3 regions of the Bradyrhizobium sp. LB11.1 genome follow, and region 1 is predicted to be linked to each of the others. Evidence: predicted binding sites of a transcription regulator. Region 1 holds the regulator's gene; each other region holds the start of a gene.
The links. The regulator PhoB, encoded in region 1, activates phosphate uptake and scavenging genes when phosphate is short. The targets are predictions, from matches to a motif close to TGTCATNNANCTGTCAT.
Positions count from the first base shown of each region.

Region 2: the regulator PhoB is predicted to act here: its motif matches at 2,426-2,442, upstream of ABIA96_RS09810 (DUF47 domain-containing protein).
Region 3: the regulator PhoB is predicted to act here: its motif matches at 3,334-3,350, upstream of ugpB (sn-glycerol-3-phosphate ABC transporter substrate-binding protein UgpB).

Region 1 covers NZ_JBEPTH010000002.1:504,675-509,465, forward strand. Annotated here, with positions in the region: gene ABIA96_RS06295 (aspartate aminotransferase family protein) at 1-964, opposite strand, end outside; gene ABIA96_RS06300 (GcrA family cell cycle regulator) at 1,417-1,929, shown strand; gene phoB (phosphate regulon transcriptional regulator PhoB) at 2,049-2,765, opposite strand; gene phoU (phosphate signaling complex protein PhoU) at 2,788-3,504, opposite strand; gene pstB (phosphate ABC transporter ATP-binding protein PstB) at 3,516-4,337, opposite strand; gene pstA (phosphate ABC transporter permease PstA) at 4,334-4,791, opposite strand, start outside.
Region 2 covers NZ_JBEPTH010000003.1:443,844-448,634, reverse strand. Annotated here, with positions in the region: gene ABIA96_RS09825 (ABC transporter substrate-binding protein) at 1-423, shown strand, start outside; gene ABIA96_RS09820 (branched-chain amino acid ABC transporter permease) at 495-1,358, shown strand; gene ABIA96_RS09815 (branched-chain amino acid ABC transporter permease) at 1,360-2,328, shown strand; gene ABIA96_RS09810 (DUF47 domain-containing protein) at 2,484-3,128, shown strand; gene ABIA96_RS09805 (inorganic phosphate transporter) at 3,144-4,148, shown strand; gene sugE (quaternary ammonium compound efflux SMR transporter SugE) at 4,141-4,455, opposite strand; gene ABIA96_RS09795 (peptide chain release factor 3) at 4,614-4,791, shown strand, end outside.
Region 3 covers NZ_JBEPTH010000008.1:317,572-322,362, forward strand. Annotated here, with positions in the region: gene ABIA96_RS22700 (sn-glycerol-3-phosphate import ATP-binding protein UgpC) at 1-181, opposite strand, end outside; gene ugpE (sn-glycerol-3-phosphate ABC transporter permease UgpE) at 188-1,036, opposite strand; gene ugpA (sn-glycerol-3-phosphate ABC transporter permease UgpA) at 1,036-1,917, opposite strand; gene ugpB (sn-glycerol-3-phosphate ABC transporter substrate-binding protein UgpB) at 1,965-3,281, opposite strand; gene ABIA96_RS22720 (CaiB/BaiF CoA transferase family protein) at 3,500-4,717, opposite strand.

The sequences.
Region 1 (4,791 bases):
CATGACGGTCGATCACGGAGGCGAGCTTCTGCTTGAGCAGCAGCGACATCTTCTGCACGTGGTCGAAGAAGCCGGGCTTGAGCATGACGTCGAGCACGGCGTTCGCGGCCGAGATCGCCAGCGGATTGCCGCCGAAGGTCGAGCCGTGCGAGCCGGGCCCCATGCCGGAGGCTGCGTCCGCAGTCGCCAGCACCGCGCCGATCGGGAAGCCGCCGCCGAGCGCCTTCGCCAGCGACATCACGTCGGGTGTGACGCCGGTGCGGCGATGGGCGAAGAGATCGCCGGTGCGCCCCATGCCGGTCTGCACCTCGTCGAACGCGAGCAGCAGGCCCTTCTCATCGCAGAGCTGGCGCAACGCCCTCAGGAAAGCAGGAGTCGCCGAACGCACGCCGCCCTCGCCCTGGATCGGCTCGATCAGGATGCCGGCGGTCTCCGGACCGATCGCCTTCTTTACGGCCTCGATATCGCCATGCGGCACCTGGTCGAAGCCTTCCATCGGCGGACCAAACCCTTCGAGATATTTTGCAGATCCCGTCGCTGCCAGCGTGGCCAGCGTGCGGCCATGGAAGGCGCCTTCGAAAGTGATGATGCGGTAGCGCTCCGGATGCCCCTTGGAGAAGTGATGATGGCGGACCAGCTTGATCACGCCCTCCAGCGCTTCGGCGCCGGAATTGCAGAAGAACACGAAGTCCGCAAAGCTCTCGTTGCAGAGGCGCGCGGCAAGCTTCTCGCCGTCCGGGCTCTGAAACAGGTTCGACATATGCCAGAGCTTGGTCGCCTGCTCCTGCAACGCCTTGACCAGCGCGGGGTGGGCATGGCCGAGCGCATTCACCGCCACGCCCGAGGTGAAATCGAGATAGCGATCGCCATTGGTCGCGATCAGCCAGCAGCCCTCGCCGCGCTCGAAACCGAGGTCGGATCTGGCGAAAACGGGGAGCAAATGCGGGGCTGCGCTATTCGTCATGACGGTCACTTGAATGTTGCGGACGGCGTGGTGTGCATTGCGCAACGCACCATTCACCGGCCCGGAAAACGAAACGTGCCGCCTTTTAAGGGCGGCACGCATGACTATCTTAGGCTTGGTGAAACGGGTGTCAATGCCGCCCGAAAGCCTCGCGAAACGCTAAATCCGTAGTCTTGCGGTGACGATTTCGCGGGATTTCGCCACGGAACATGTGGAAGCGAGTCGGCGGACTCTTGCGCGCGAGTCACGCCATATTGTAGCGTCTGGCTTGTCAGATACGACATCTCGTGCAGCGGTTCTGATCCCAAAAGTCCTCATGTACCGGCGTTAACGTTCGGGCGTCTCATTGCGCCCGGCGAGCCTTAAGGGATTCGGGCGGCACGGGTTTTTAAGGCTTAGGCATTCGCCGTGCGGCCCCAGGATGGTTGGCCCGCGGCGAAGGAAAGGGTGCAATGACGGTTTTGACCTGGTCCGACGATCGCGTCGAGCAGTTGAAAAAGCTCTGGGAGGCCGGACTTTCGGCCAGCCAGATCGCGGCCGAGCTCGGCAACGTCACCCGCAATGCCGTAATCGGCAAGGTGCACAGGCTCGGTCTGTCCGGCCGCGCCAAGAGCCCGTCGTCGGCCGCTCCCCGGCCGCGCAAGGCGCGTCCCGCGCAGCACATGATGCGGGTGAGCCGGCCGATCGCGCGGGGCAACACCGCGCTGGCGCAGGCCTTCGAGGTCGAGGTCGAGGCCGAGCCGGTCACCTACGACAATGTGGTGCCGATGAGCCAGCGGCTATCGCTGCTCGAATTGAACGAGGCGACCTGCCACTGGCCGGTCGGCGATCCCTCGAGCCCGGATTTCTTCTTCTGCGGCGGCAAGGCGCTTTCGGGCCTGCCCTACTGCGCCCAGCACTCGCGCGTTGCGTATCAGCCGGCGTCGGATCGTCGGCGCGCGCCGGTGAAGCCGGGACCGCGCTGAGTTCGTATTGCGATTAAGCTGGAGCCGTCGCGCGCCGACGGCCCTACAACAAGTTCAATGTCGTCACGGCGAAGGCCGCGACGACATCGGAATGTGCAGCGAGAGCTCGCTACATCAGCTCACAAACTTTGCGCCTGCTCCGCCTTGGCAAACCGATCATCCAGCGCATATCCGGCGCCGCGGACGGTGCGGATCGGGTCCTGCTCGCGGCCGAGATTGAGCAGCTTGCGCAGGCGGCCGATATGCACGTCGACGGTGCGCTCGTCGATGTAGATGTCGCGGCCCCAGACGCTGTCGAGTAACTGTTCGCGCGAGAACACGCGGCCGGGGTGCTCCAGGAAAAACTCCAGCAGGCGATATTCGGTCGGGCCGAGATCGATCGGTCGGCCCGAACGCGCCACGCGGCGCTTTTCGCGATCGAGCTCGATGTCGCCGAAAGCCAGGACGGTTGCGAGCCGCTCAGGGCTAGCGCGCCGGAGCAGGCCCTTCACGCGCGCGAGCAGCTCGGGCACCGAGAATGGCTTGACGATGTAATCGTCGGCACCGGTCGCCAGGCCCCGCACCCGCTCGCTTTCCTCACCGCGCGCGGTGAGCATGATGATCGGCAGCTGCTTGGTGTCGGACCGCGTCCGCAGCCGACGGCAGAGTTCGATACCGGACAGACCCGGCAGCATCCAGTCGAGCACGATCAGATCGGGGATGTGCTCTTTGAGACGGGTGTCGGCGTCGTCGCCGCGCATCACCGTCTCGACGTCATAGCCGTCGCCTTCGAGGTTGTAGCGGAGAAGCTCGGTCAGAGCTTCTTCGTCTTCAACCACCATAATGCGTGCGCCCATGGGGTCGTCGCTCCTTAAGGATTCAAGTATTGGGGACCGTCGTGGCGAAGGTCGTCATGTCGCCCTTCGGCCGCTTATCGGTGATGGCCTGGCCTTCGATCATGTAGAACACGGTCTCGGCAATGTTGGTGGCGTGGTCGCCGATCCGCTCGATGTTCTTGGCGCAGAACATCAGGTGGATGCAGAACGAGATGTTGCGCGGATCCTCCATCATGTAGGTGAGGAGCTCGCGGAACAGCGAGGTGCAGATGGCGTCGACTTCCTCGTCGCCCTTCCACACCGCCATCGCCGCCGGCAGGTCGTGCGCGGCATAGGCGTCCAGCACCGACTTGACCTGCTGCTGCACGAGGTCGGTCATGTGCTCGAGGCCACGGAACAGCTTGAGCGGATGGAAATCCGTCTCCAGCGCCGCGACGCGCTTGCCCATGTTCTTGGCGAGGTCGCCGATGCGCTCGAGATCGGTCGCAACGCGCATGGCGCCGACGATCTCGCGCAGATCGACCGCCATCGGCTGGCGACGCGCGATGGTAAGCACGGCGCGCTCCTCGATCTTCTTCTGGAGCGCGTCGAGCTCGGCGTCGATGGTGACGACGCGCTGGCCGAGCGCGACGTCGCGGCGGATCAGCGCGTCGACGGAATCGACGATCATGCGCTCGGCGATGCCGCCCATCTCGGCGACCAGGCGCGTGAGTTCCTGGAGGTCGGTGTCGAAGGCTTTTGCGGTATGTTCAGAACCCATGTCCTGTCTCCTCAGCCGAACCGGCCGGTGATGTAATCCTGCGTGCGCCGGTCGGTCGGCGACGTAAAGATCTTGCTGGTGTCGTCGAACTCGATCAGCTCGCCGAGATACATGAAGGCGGTCTTGTCGGAAACGCGCGCCGCCTGCTGCATGTTGTGGGTCACGATCGCGATCGTGTAGTTCTCGGACAGCTCCTGGATCAGCTCCTCGACCTTGGCAGTCGAGATCGGGTCGAGCGCCGAGCAGGGCTCGTCGAACAGGATCACCTCGGGCCGCACCGCGACGGTGCGGGCAATGCAGAGGCGCTGCTGCTGGCCGCCGGAGAGCGACAGGCCGGAGGCGTTGAGCTTGTCCTTGACCTCGTTCCAGAGAGCACCGCCGCGCAGCGCCTTCTCGACACGGTCGTCCATCTCGGACTTCGAGATCTTCTCATAGAGACGGATGCCGAAGGCGATGTTCTCGTAGATCGTCATCGGGAACGGCGTCGGCTTCTGGAACACCATACCGACGCGGGCGCGCAGCAGATTGAGGTCGAGCTTGGGGTCGAGAATGTTGGTCTGGTCGAGCATCAGCTGACCGGTGACGCGCTGGCCCGGATAGAGATCGTACATCCGGTTGAAGATGCGCAGCAGGGTCGACTTGCCGCAGCCCGACGGGCCGATGAAGGCCGTGACACGGTTGGTGCCGAGCGCCAGATTGATGTTCTTCAGCGCGTGGTGCTCGCCGTAATAGAAGTTGAGGTTGCGAACCGTCACCTTGGCCGGAGCGTCGGGCAGCGGCTGCGAGCCGGGATGAACGGTGGGCGCACTGACGGAAACAGACATTTCGCTCATTTTGCAGTCCTCTCGGCGCTCAGGATGCGCGCGCCAATGTTCAGGGCAAGCACGGTCAAAGTGATCAGCAGGGCGCCGCTCCAGGCCAACTGCTTCCAGTAGGCATATGGGCTCTGCACGAAGTTGTTGATGGTCACCGGCAGGTTGGCCATCGTCTTGTTCAGGCCCAGGCTGAAGAACTGGTTCGACAGTGCGGTGAACAGCAGCGGCGCGGTCTCGCCGGCGACGCGGGCGGTGGCCAGCATGACGCCGGTGATGAGGCCCGAGCGCGCCGCGCGATAGGCGATGCGCTTGATCACCAGCGAGCGCGGCAGGCCGAGCGCGGACGCGGCCTCGCGCAATGCGTTCGGCACCAGCAGCAGCATGTCCTCGGTCGTCCGCAGCACCACCGGGATCACGATCACCGCGAGCGCGAGCGCCCCTGCGATCGCCGAGAAGCCGCGCATCGGCACCA
Region 2 (4,791 bases), on a different contig from region 1:
GAAACCGCGCAGGGCCTGAACTTCACTGAGACCTTCTACTGGGACATGAACGACCAGACCCGGGCGTTCTCCAAACGGTTCTCGGAAAAGATGAAGAACGGCGCGATGCCGACCATGGTGCAGGCGGGCGTCTATGCGGGCGTGCGCCACTATCTCAAGGCGCTGGATGCGCTCGGCGGCAATCCTCATGACGGCGTCAAGGTCGTCGAGAAGATGAAGTCTATGCCGACGGAAGATGATCTGTTCGGCAAGGGTGAGATCCAGCCCAACGGCCGCACTATCCACAACGCCTATCTGTTCGAGGTGAAGAAGCCCTCCGAGTCCAAGGGACCGTGGGACTTCTACAAGCTCGTCGGCACGGTGCCGGGCGACCAGGCGTTCACGCCGCTCTCCGAGAGCAAGTGCCCGCTGCTGAAGAAGTAAGACCAACAGCCCGCCGGCTGCCAGCCGGCGGGCACCTCTAGGGAACGCCGAAGGGACTGGGTGCTGGATCGATGCAGGCTCTCTACGCACAGCTACTGGTGGGACTGATCAACGGCTCGTTCTACGCGCTGCTCAGTCTAGGGCTCGCCGTCATCTTCGGCATGCTCAACATCATCAATTTCGCCCATGGCGCGCTCTACATGATGGGCGCATTCGTCGCCTACTTCCTGTTGAACATCGGCGGCATCAGTTACTGGTGGGCCCTGTTGCTGGCGCCGATCATCGTCGGCATCTTCGGCATGATCCTGGAACGGACCATGCTGAAATTCCTGACCGGGCTCGACCATCTCTACGGCCTGCTGCTCACATTCGGCATCGCGCTGATCGTGCAGGGCGTGTTCCAGAACTATTTTGGCTCCTCCGGCATGCCGTACGCCATTCCGGATCAGCTCAGGGGCGGCATAAATCTCGGCTTCATGTTCTTACCGGTCTACCGCGCCTGGGTGGTCATCTTCTCGCTGGTGGTGTGCATCGCGACCTGGTTCCTGATCGAGAAGACGCGCCTTGGCGCTTACCTGCGCGCCGCCACCGAAAACCCGACGCTGGTGCGTGCCTTCGGCATTAACGTACCGCGCATGATCACGCTCACTTACGGATTGGGCGTTGGCCTGGCCGCGCTCGCCGGCGTGCTCTCTGCGCCGATCAACCAGGTACGGCCGCTGATGGGCGCGGACCTCATCATCGTCGTGTTCGCGGTGGTGGTGATCGGCGGCATGGGATCGATCATGGGCTCCATCATCACCGGTTTCGCGCTGGGCGTGATCGAGGGCATGACCAAATATTTCTACCCCGAGGCCTCCAACACCGTCGTGTTCGTGCTGATGGTGCTGGTGCTCTTGGTGAAGCCAACGGGATTGACGGGAAGGGCAGCCTGATATGACAGCCTTGACGGACGACACGCTGCCGGTGACCCCGCGCGCGATGCGTGACGAGATGATCGTCTTCGTGGTGATGGCGCTGCTGCTCGCCTCAGTGCCATTCAGTGGCATCTATCCGTTCTTCGTGATGCAGGCGCTCTGCTTCGCGCTGCTCGCTTGCGCTTTCAATCTTCTGATCGGCTATGGCGGCCTGCTGTCGTTCGGCCACGCGATGTTCATGGGCACCGCCGGCTATTGCAGCGCGCACGCGCTGAAGGTGTGGGCGCTGCCGCCGGAGCTCGGCATCCTCGTCGGTGTTGCCGGAGCCTTTGTCCTCTCGATCATCACCGGCTACATCTCGATCCGCCGTCAGGGCATCTATTTCTCGATGATCACACTGGCGCTGTCGCAGCTCCTGTACTTCATCTACCTCCAGGCGCCGTTCACGCATGGCGAGGACGGCATCCAGGGCATCCCGCAGGGACACATGTTCGGTGTCCTAGACCTGTCCAAGCCGACCGTGCTCTATTACGTCGTGATGGTTGGCTTCCTCGCGGGCTTCCTGCTGATCTATCGCATCATCAACTCGCCGTTTGGCGAGGTTCTGAAGTCGATCCGCGAAAATGAGCCGCGCGCGATCTCGCTGGGCTACCGGACCGACCAGTACAAGTTCCTGGCATTCGTCCTCTCGGGCACGCTGGCGGGGTTCGCCGGATCGCTGAAAGTGTTCGTGGCGCAGAATGCCTCGCTCACCGACGTGCATTGGTCGATGTCCGGCGAAGTCGTGCTGATGACGCTGGTCGGCGGTCTCGGCACCATTTTCGGTCCCGTGGTGGGCGCCTTCGCGATCATCGCCATGCAGCAATATCTGGCGGGCTTCGGCCAATGGGTGACGGTGATCCAGGGCTCGATCTTCGTGATTTGCGTGCTCACCTTCCGCCGTGGCGTGGTCGGTGAATTCGCTCATTATTTCAAGCGATCACTCTAAGCCGTTGATCTAGCTATATATTAATTGATAGCTGAAAGCGGTGGATGATGCGGCACCGCGGGCGTGAGATGACACGCGCGCGGAATGAAAATGGTCTATGACAGTTTCGTGACGGCCCGTTCGGGCCGGGCCATTCCAGCCGGTAGACTATCCCCATGATGCGTTGGTTTCGCGCTTTCCTCCCGAAGGAAGAACGGTTCTTCGACCTGTTCGACCGCCATGCCCAGACCGTGATCCAGGGCGCGATCGCGCTTCAAGGTGTACTCAAGGGCGGCGAAGAGACGCCGGTCTATTGCCAGCGCGTCAACCAGTTCGAGAACGACGCCGACAACATCACCCGTGAGGTGCTGACGGCGGTGCGACGCACCTTCATCACGCCGTTCGATCGGGGGGACATCAAGAATCTCATTACCTCGATGGACGATGCCATCGACCAGATGCAGCAGACGGCCAAAGCGGTGATGCTGTTCGAGGTCCGCACCTTTGAGCCGCCAATGCGCGAGATCGGTGCGCTCCTGATCGAATGCGCCAATCTGGTCGGCCGTGCACTGCCGTTGATGCAGTCGATCGGGCCCAACGTCGCGATGCTGACCGCGATCACCGAAGAGCTGACCAAGCTCGAAGGCCGCGTCGACGATCTCCATGACATCGGGCTGAAGGAGCTGTTCCTCAAGCACCGTGACGGCAGTGCGATGAATTTCATCGTCGGTGCCGAGATCTACGATCACCTCGAAAAGGTGGCCGACCGTTTCGACGATGTCGCAAACGAGATCAACAGCATCGTCATCGAGCAAGTTTAGGGCGGGAGCCGCGCCGTGGATGCTGCGTTGGGTTTTCCCGTTCTGGTCGGATTGATTGCCGTCGCGCTGCTGTTCGACTTCCTGAACGGCCTGCATGATGCCGCCAATTCGATCGCGACCATCGTTTCGACTCGCGTGCTACGACCGCAATTTGCGGTGATCTGGGCCGCATTCTTCAATTTCGTCGCCTTCATGGTGTTCGGCCTGCACGTCGCCCAGACCATCGGCACCGGCATCATCAATCCCGCAATCGTCGATGCCCAGGTCATCTTCGCGGCGCTTGTCGGCGCCATCGTCTGGAACCTCGTGACCTGGGCGCTGGGCATTCCATCCTCGTCCTCGCATGCGCTGATCGGCGGCCTCGTCGGCGGCGGGATGGCCAAGGCTGGAATCCATGCTGCGGTTTGGAGCGGATTGACCAAAGCCGTGCTCGCGATCGTGTTGTCGCCGCTGGTCGGCTTCCTGCTCGCGATGATGCTGGTCGCGATTGTGTCCTGGGCCTCGGTGCGCTCGACCCCCTTTGCCGTGGATCGCGCCTTCCGCATCCTGCAATTCGCCTCCGCTTCACTTTATTCGCTCGGTCATGGCGGCAATGACGCCCAAAAGACGATGGGCATCATCGCCGTGCTGCTCTATTCGCAGGGCCATCTCGGCGGCGAATTCTCGGTGCCGTTTTGGGTGGTCCTGTCGTGCCAGGCGGCGATGGCGATGGGGACGCTGATGGGTGGCTGGCGCATCGTCCGCACCATGGGCCTGCGCATCACCAAGCTGACGCCGATGCAGGGATTTTGCGCCGAGACCGGCGGCGCTGCGACCCTGTTCATGGCGACCTTCCTCGGGGTTCCCGTCTCGACCACCCACACCATTACCGGCGCAATCGTCGGCGTCGGTGCGGCCCGCCGGGTCTCGGCGGTGCGCTGGAACGTGGCGAGCTCGATCGTCTATGCCTGGGTGATCACGATCCCCGCCTCGGCCATCGTCGCGGCGCTCTCCTGGTGGGCGGTCCAGATCTTCAAGTAACGAGCTTCAGCCCGACAATGCCGGCCACGATCAGCCCGATGCTGGCGAGGCGGAGCGCGGTGGCGGGCTCGCCGAACAGGTAGATGCCCAGCGTCGCTGTGCCGACCGCGCCGATGCCGGTCCAGACGGCATAAGCGGTTCCGACGGGCAGTGTTTTGAGCGCGAGCCCGAGCAGGATGACGCTGCCGGCCATGGCCGCGAGCGTGATGACGGATGGAACAAGCCTGGTAAAACCTTCGGTATACTTCAGCCCTATCGCCCAAATGATCTCGAGAAGACCGGCGACGAACAGAATGCTCCAGGCCATGACGACCCTCCGTTCAAGGCAGGGTCGTCCCCGCGAGTAATGACTGACGAAAAGGAGGGCCGTCCCTCCCAAAAGAGCGATATGGGACTGGCCGGAACGCTCCGCAATCACCAAATCAGGCTTGATCAGGCCCATTTTCCCTGCCAAACGCTCCCGCCATGTCCGACATCGCGACCACCGCCGAATCGCCGGCCCGTTCTCCGCTTGCCGCAGAAGTGTCGCGGCGGCGCACATTTGCGATCATCTCGCACCCGGACGCCGGCAAGACTACGCTGACCGAAAAGCTCCTGCTGTTTGGCGGCGCCATCAATCTGGCCGGTCAGGTCAAGGCCAAGG
Region 3 (4,791 bases), on a different contig from region 1:
TCTCGCCGCCGGTGACGGTCTCGAGCCCCGCGACCATCCGGAGCAGCGTCGACTTGCCACAGCCGGAGGGACCGACCAGCACGCAGAACTGGCCGTCGCCGACATCGACGTGGACACCCTTGATGGCCTCGAAGCCGCCGGGATAGGTCTTGCGGACGTTGCGCAGGGTGACGTTGGCCATAACTCTCTACTTCTCCGTCTCGACCAGGCCGCGCACGAACAATTTCTGCATGGCGACGACGACGAAAACCGGCGGCAGCATCGCCAGCACGGCGGTCGCCATCACGATGGGCCATTCGGTCAGCGCGTCGGTGGTGGTGATCATCTTGCGGATGCCGACCTGGATGGTCTGCATGTCGTCGCGCGTGGTGATCAGCAGCGGCCAGAGATATTGATTCCAGCCGAGAATGAAGAGGATCACGAACAGCGCCGCCATGTTGGTGCGCGACAGCGGCAGCAGCGTATCCCAGAAGAACCGCAAGGGACCCGCACCATCGATGCGCGAGGCCTCCAGCAATTCATCCGGTACGGTCATGAAGAATTGGCGGAACAGCAGCGTCGCAGTGGCGGATGCAATCAGCGGCAGTGCCAGGCCCGCATAGCTGTCGAGCATGTGCAGGTCGGCGACGATCTTGTAGGTCGGATAGATGCGCACCTCGACCGGCAGCATCAGCGTGATGAAGATGATCCAGAAGATCGGCATCCGGAACGGAAAGCGGAAATACACGATCGCATAGGCCGAGATGATCGAGATCGCGATCTTGCCGACCGCGATCAGCAGCGCCATCACCAGCGAGTTCAGCATCATGTTGCCGACGGGCTCGCGGGTCGAGCCGCTCGTGCCGACGAAGATGGTCTGGTAGTAGACCTCGAAGAAATGCCCGCCGGGCAGCAGCGACATCTGCCCATTGGCGATCAGCGCGTTGTCCTGGGTTGAGGCGACGATCGCGATGTAGACGGGGAACGCGACGATCGCGATTCCGATCCACAGGATGGCGTGAGCGACGTAGCGACGAAAACCTTCTTCCTCGACCATCAGTAGGTCACCTTGCGTTCGACGAAGCGGAACTGGATTCCCGTCAGCACGATGACCATGACCATCAGGATCACCGATTGCGCCGCGGAGCTGCCGAGATTGCCGCCGAGCAGGCCGTCGGAATAGACCTTGTAGACCAGCGTCACCGTCGACGTGCCCGGACCGCCGCGGGTCATGGTGTCGATAATGCCGAAGGTGTCGAAGAAGGCGTAGACGATGTTGACGACCAGCAGGAAGAAGATGGTCGGCGACAGCAGCGGGAAGGTCACGGTCCAGAACCTGCGCATCGGGCGCGCGCCGTCGATCGCGGCAGCCTCGAACACGCTTTTCGGGATGGCTTGCAGACCCGCGAGGAAGAACAGAAAATTGTAGGAGATCTGCTTCCACGCGGCGGCCATGATGATCAGCCCTGCGGCCTGATTGCCGTCGAGCAGCGGATTCCAGTCGATGCCGGCGGCGCGCAGGTAACGCGCGAGCACGCCGAGCGAGGGATGTAGCATGAAGATCCAGAGCACGCCGACGACGGGCGGCGCGACCGCATAGGGCCAGATCAGGAGTGTGCGGTAGAGCATCGAGCCGCGCAGCGGCTTGTCGGCCATCACGGCGAGCAGCAGCGCGAAGGACAGTGACGATATCGCGATCGCGAACGAGAAGAAGAAGGTGCGGACGATCGCCTCGAAATAAGCGGGGTCTTTGAACAGCTCGATATAATTATCGAACCAGACGAAGGTGATCGAGAGTCCGAAAGCGTCCTGGAGCAGGAACGATTGGATGATTGCCTGCAATGCAGGCCAATAGAAGAAAATCAGGACGATCGCGAGTTGCGGGGCAACCAGCGCGTAGGGCAGCAGCTTCGATTGGAAAATGGCCTGCTTTTGCATGATGTCAGGTGAGCGGCAGGCCGGGTGGCGACCTGCCGCTCATCGCCTCACTTGACGGCGGTCTTTTCGAACTGCCGCAGCATCGTGTTGCCGCGTTCGACGGCGGCGTCGAGCGCCTGCTTGGCGGTCTTCTTGCCGGCCAGCGCCTGCTCGATCTCTTCTGACCAGACGTCACGGAGCTGAACCATGTTGCCAAGGCGCAGACCGCGCGAATTCTCGGTCGGCTCCTTGTTGGTCAGCTCGAGCAGCGGGGTCTCGAGATAGGGCTGATCCTTGTAGAAGCCCTCTTCCTTCGCCTTGGCGTAGGCCGCCTTGGTGATGGGCAGATAGCCCGAGGCCTTATGGATGTAGACCTGACGATCGGTGTCCGAGAGGAACGTCAGGAATTTTGCGACGCCCTTGTATTCGTCGGCCGACTTGCCGCCCATGACCCAGAGCGAGGCGCCGCCGATGATCGAGTTCTGCGGCGCGCCCTTGACGTCCGGATAATACGGCATCGGCACGGCGTTGAAGGCGAACTTGGCCTGGGCCTTGACGTTGCCGAAGAAGGCCGACGAGGTCAGGTAGATCGCGCACTCACCCGAGGTGAAGCGGCCTTCGCCGGTGTTGGTGCGGCCGGCATAGTCGTAGGTCTTGTCCTTCTGCAGCTCGATCAGATTCTCGAGGTGCTTGACCTGGAGCGGTCCGTTGAATTCCAGCTTGGTGTCGAAGCCGTCGAGGCCGTTGGCCTTGGTCGCGAGGGGTACGTTGTGCCAGGCGGAGAGCTGCTCGAGGTTGACCCAGGTGACCCAGGAGTTGGAGAAGCCGCAGTTCGGATGGCCGTTGGCATGGAGCTTCTTGGCGGCCTCGAAGACTTCGGGCCACGTCTTCGGGATCGCGACGCCGACCCTCTTGAGCTCGTCGAGGTTCACCCACATGACCGTGGACGACGAATTGAAGGGGAAGGACAGCATCTCGCCCTTGGAAGTCGAGTAGTAACCGGTGATCGCGGGCAGATAGGCCTTCGGATCGAACTTCTCGCCGGTCTCGGCCATCAGCTTGTAGACGGGCTTCACGGCGCCGGTCGCAGCCATCATGGTCGCGGTTCCGACTTCGAACACCTGCATGATGTGCGGTGCGTTGCCGGCGCGGTATGCCGCGATGCCCGCGTTCATCGTGTCGGCGTAATTGCCCTTGTAGGTCGGGATGACCTTGTAGCCGCTCTGCGATGCATTGAAGTCGTTTGCGAGCTTGACGATGACGTCGTTGTTCGCGCCCGTCATCGCGTGCCACCACTGGATTTCAGTCGCGGCCAGCGCCGGCGAAGCCGTCATGCCAACCGCGATTGCAACAGCGGCAGCTGCCCCAAAATGTCGAAGAGCCATCAAGTAAACCTCCCTTGGCCGTCAAAAAGATCGCTTGCGCTAGCAGCGCCGTATGACGTTCACATGACTGTGTAAGCGGCCGAAACGAAAGCAGCAAGCGCTGCTAAAAGGGAAGCCGTCAAATAGGCGAAGGCGCGCTCGGACACCCCCTCCGTTCGCGGTGCACATGGGTGCCCGCGCCGCACTGCGGCATTTGTTTGGGTGCGGAGGCGAGGGCCCTAGCGCTTGCGTTCGGGCCCGCAGACCACGCCGTTGGCGACCATCGCGTCGATTTCCGCCTTCGAGTAGCCGAACTCGCCCAACACCTCCTGGGAGTGCTGGCTGAACTTCGGCGGCAAGCGGCGCAGGCTCGGCTTGCTGCGATCAAGTCGGATCGGCGAGGCCACGCCCTTGTACCAGTCCTTCTCGATGACATCGCCGCGGGCGATCGTGTGCGGGTTGGTCAGCGCCTGGTCGATCTTCTGCACGGGCCCGGCAGGAAGCCCGGCGGCGAGCAGGCGATTGCACAGCGGCTCGGCCTCGTGCTGGCTGAACACCGCGGCAAGCTCGGCGCGCAGCGCTTCGCGATTGGCGATGCGGTCCTTGTTGCGGGCAAAGCGCGGATCGGTGCCGAGCTCGGGCTTGCCGATTTCCTTGGCGAGCTTGCGGAAGGTGCCGTCATTGCCGACGCCGATGAAAATGTTGTCGGTCTTGGTCGGGAAGATTGCATAAGGCACGAGGTTCGGGTGCTCGTTGCCGGTGAGGCCCGGCGGCTTGCCGTGCATGAAATAATTCGCGGTGTGCGGATGCATGATGGCAAGGCCGGTCTCGTACAGCGTCGTCTCCAGGAACTGGCCCTTGCCCGAGCGCTGCCGCTCGGACAGCGCCATCAGGATGCCGATCGCCGCATAAAGGCCGGTGCCGATGTCGACCAGCGGCACGCCGATCCGCATCGGGCCGCTTTCGGGCGAGCCGGTCGCCGCGATCATGCCGGTCATGGCCTGGATGATGGCGTCATAGCCGGGATTGCCGCCGCGCGGGCCGTCGGCGCCGAAGCCGCAGATCCGGCAATGCACGAGGCGGGGGAATTTTTGGCTGAGCACATCGTTGCCGATGCCCCATTTCTCCAGCGTGCCCGGCTTGAAATTCTCGATCAGGACGTCGGCCGTCTCCAGCATCTTGAGCAGCACGACACGGCCGCCCTCGGAGGCGAGGTCGAGGCCGATCGAGCGCTTGTTGCGGTTGATGCCGATGAAATAGGCCGCGTCTTCCTCGTGGAAGGGAGGGCCCCAGTCGCGCACCTCGTCGCCCGCGGGCGGCTCGACCTTGATCACGTCGGCGCCATGGTCGGCGAGGATCTGGGTGCAATAGGGACCGCCGAGCACGCGCGTGAGATCGATGACGCGCAGGCCGCTCATTGCGCCCGTAGCTGCTCCAGAACCGGCCGCTTCAGTCATGCCTTCGCTTCCCCTGTGTCGATAATTGACCACAGGCCTAGCGAGGTTCGTCCAAGCCAGCAATGGCTTGTTGC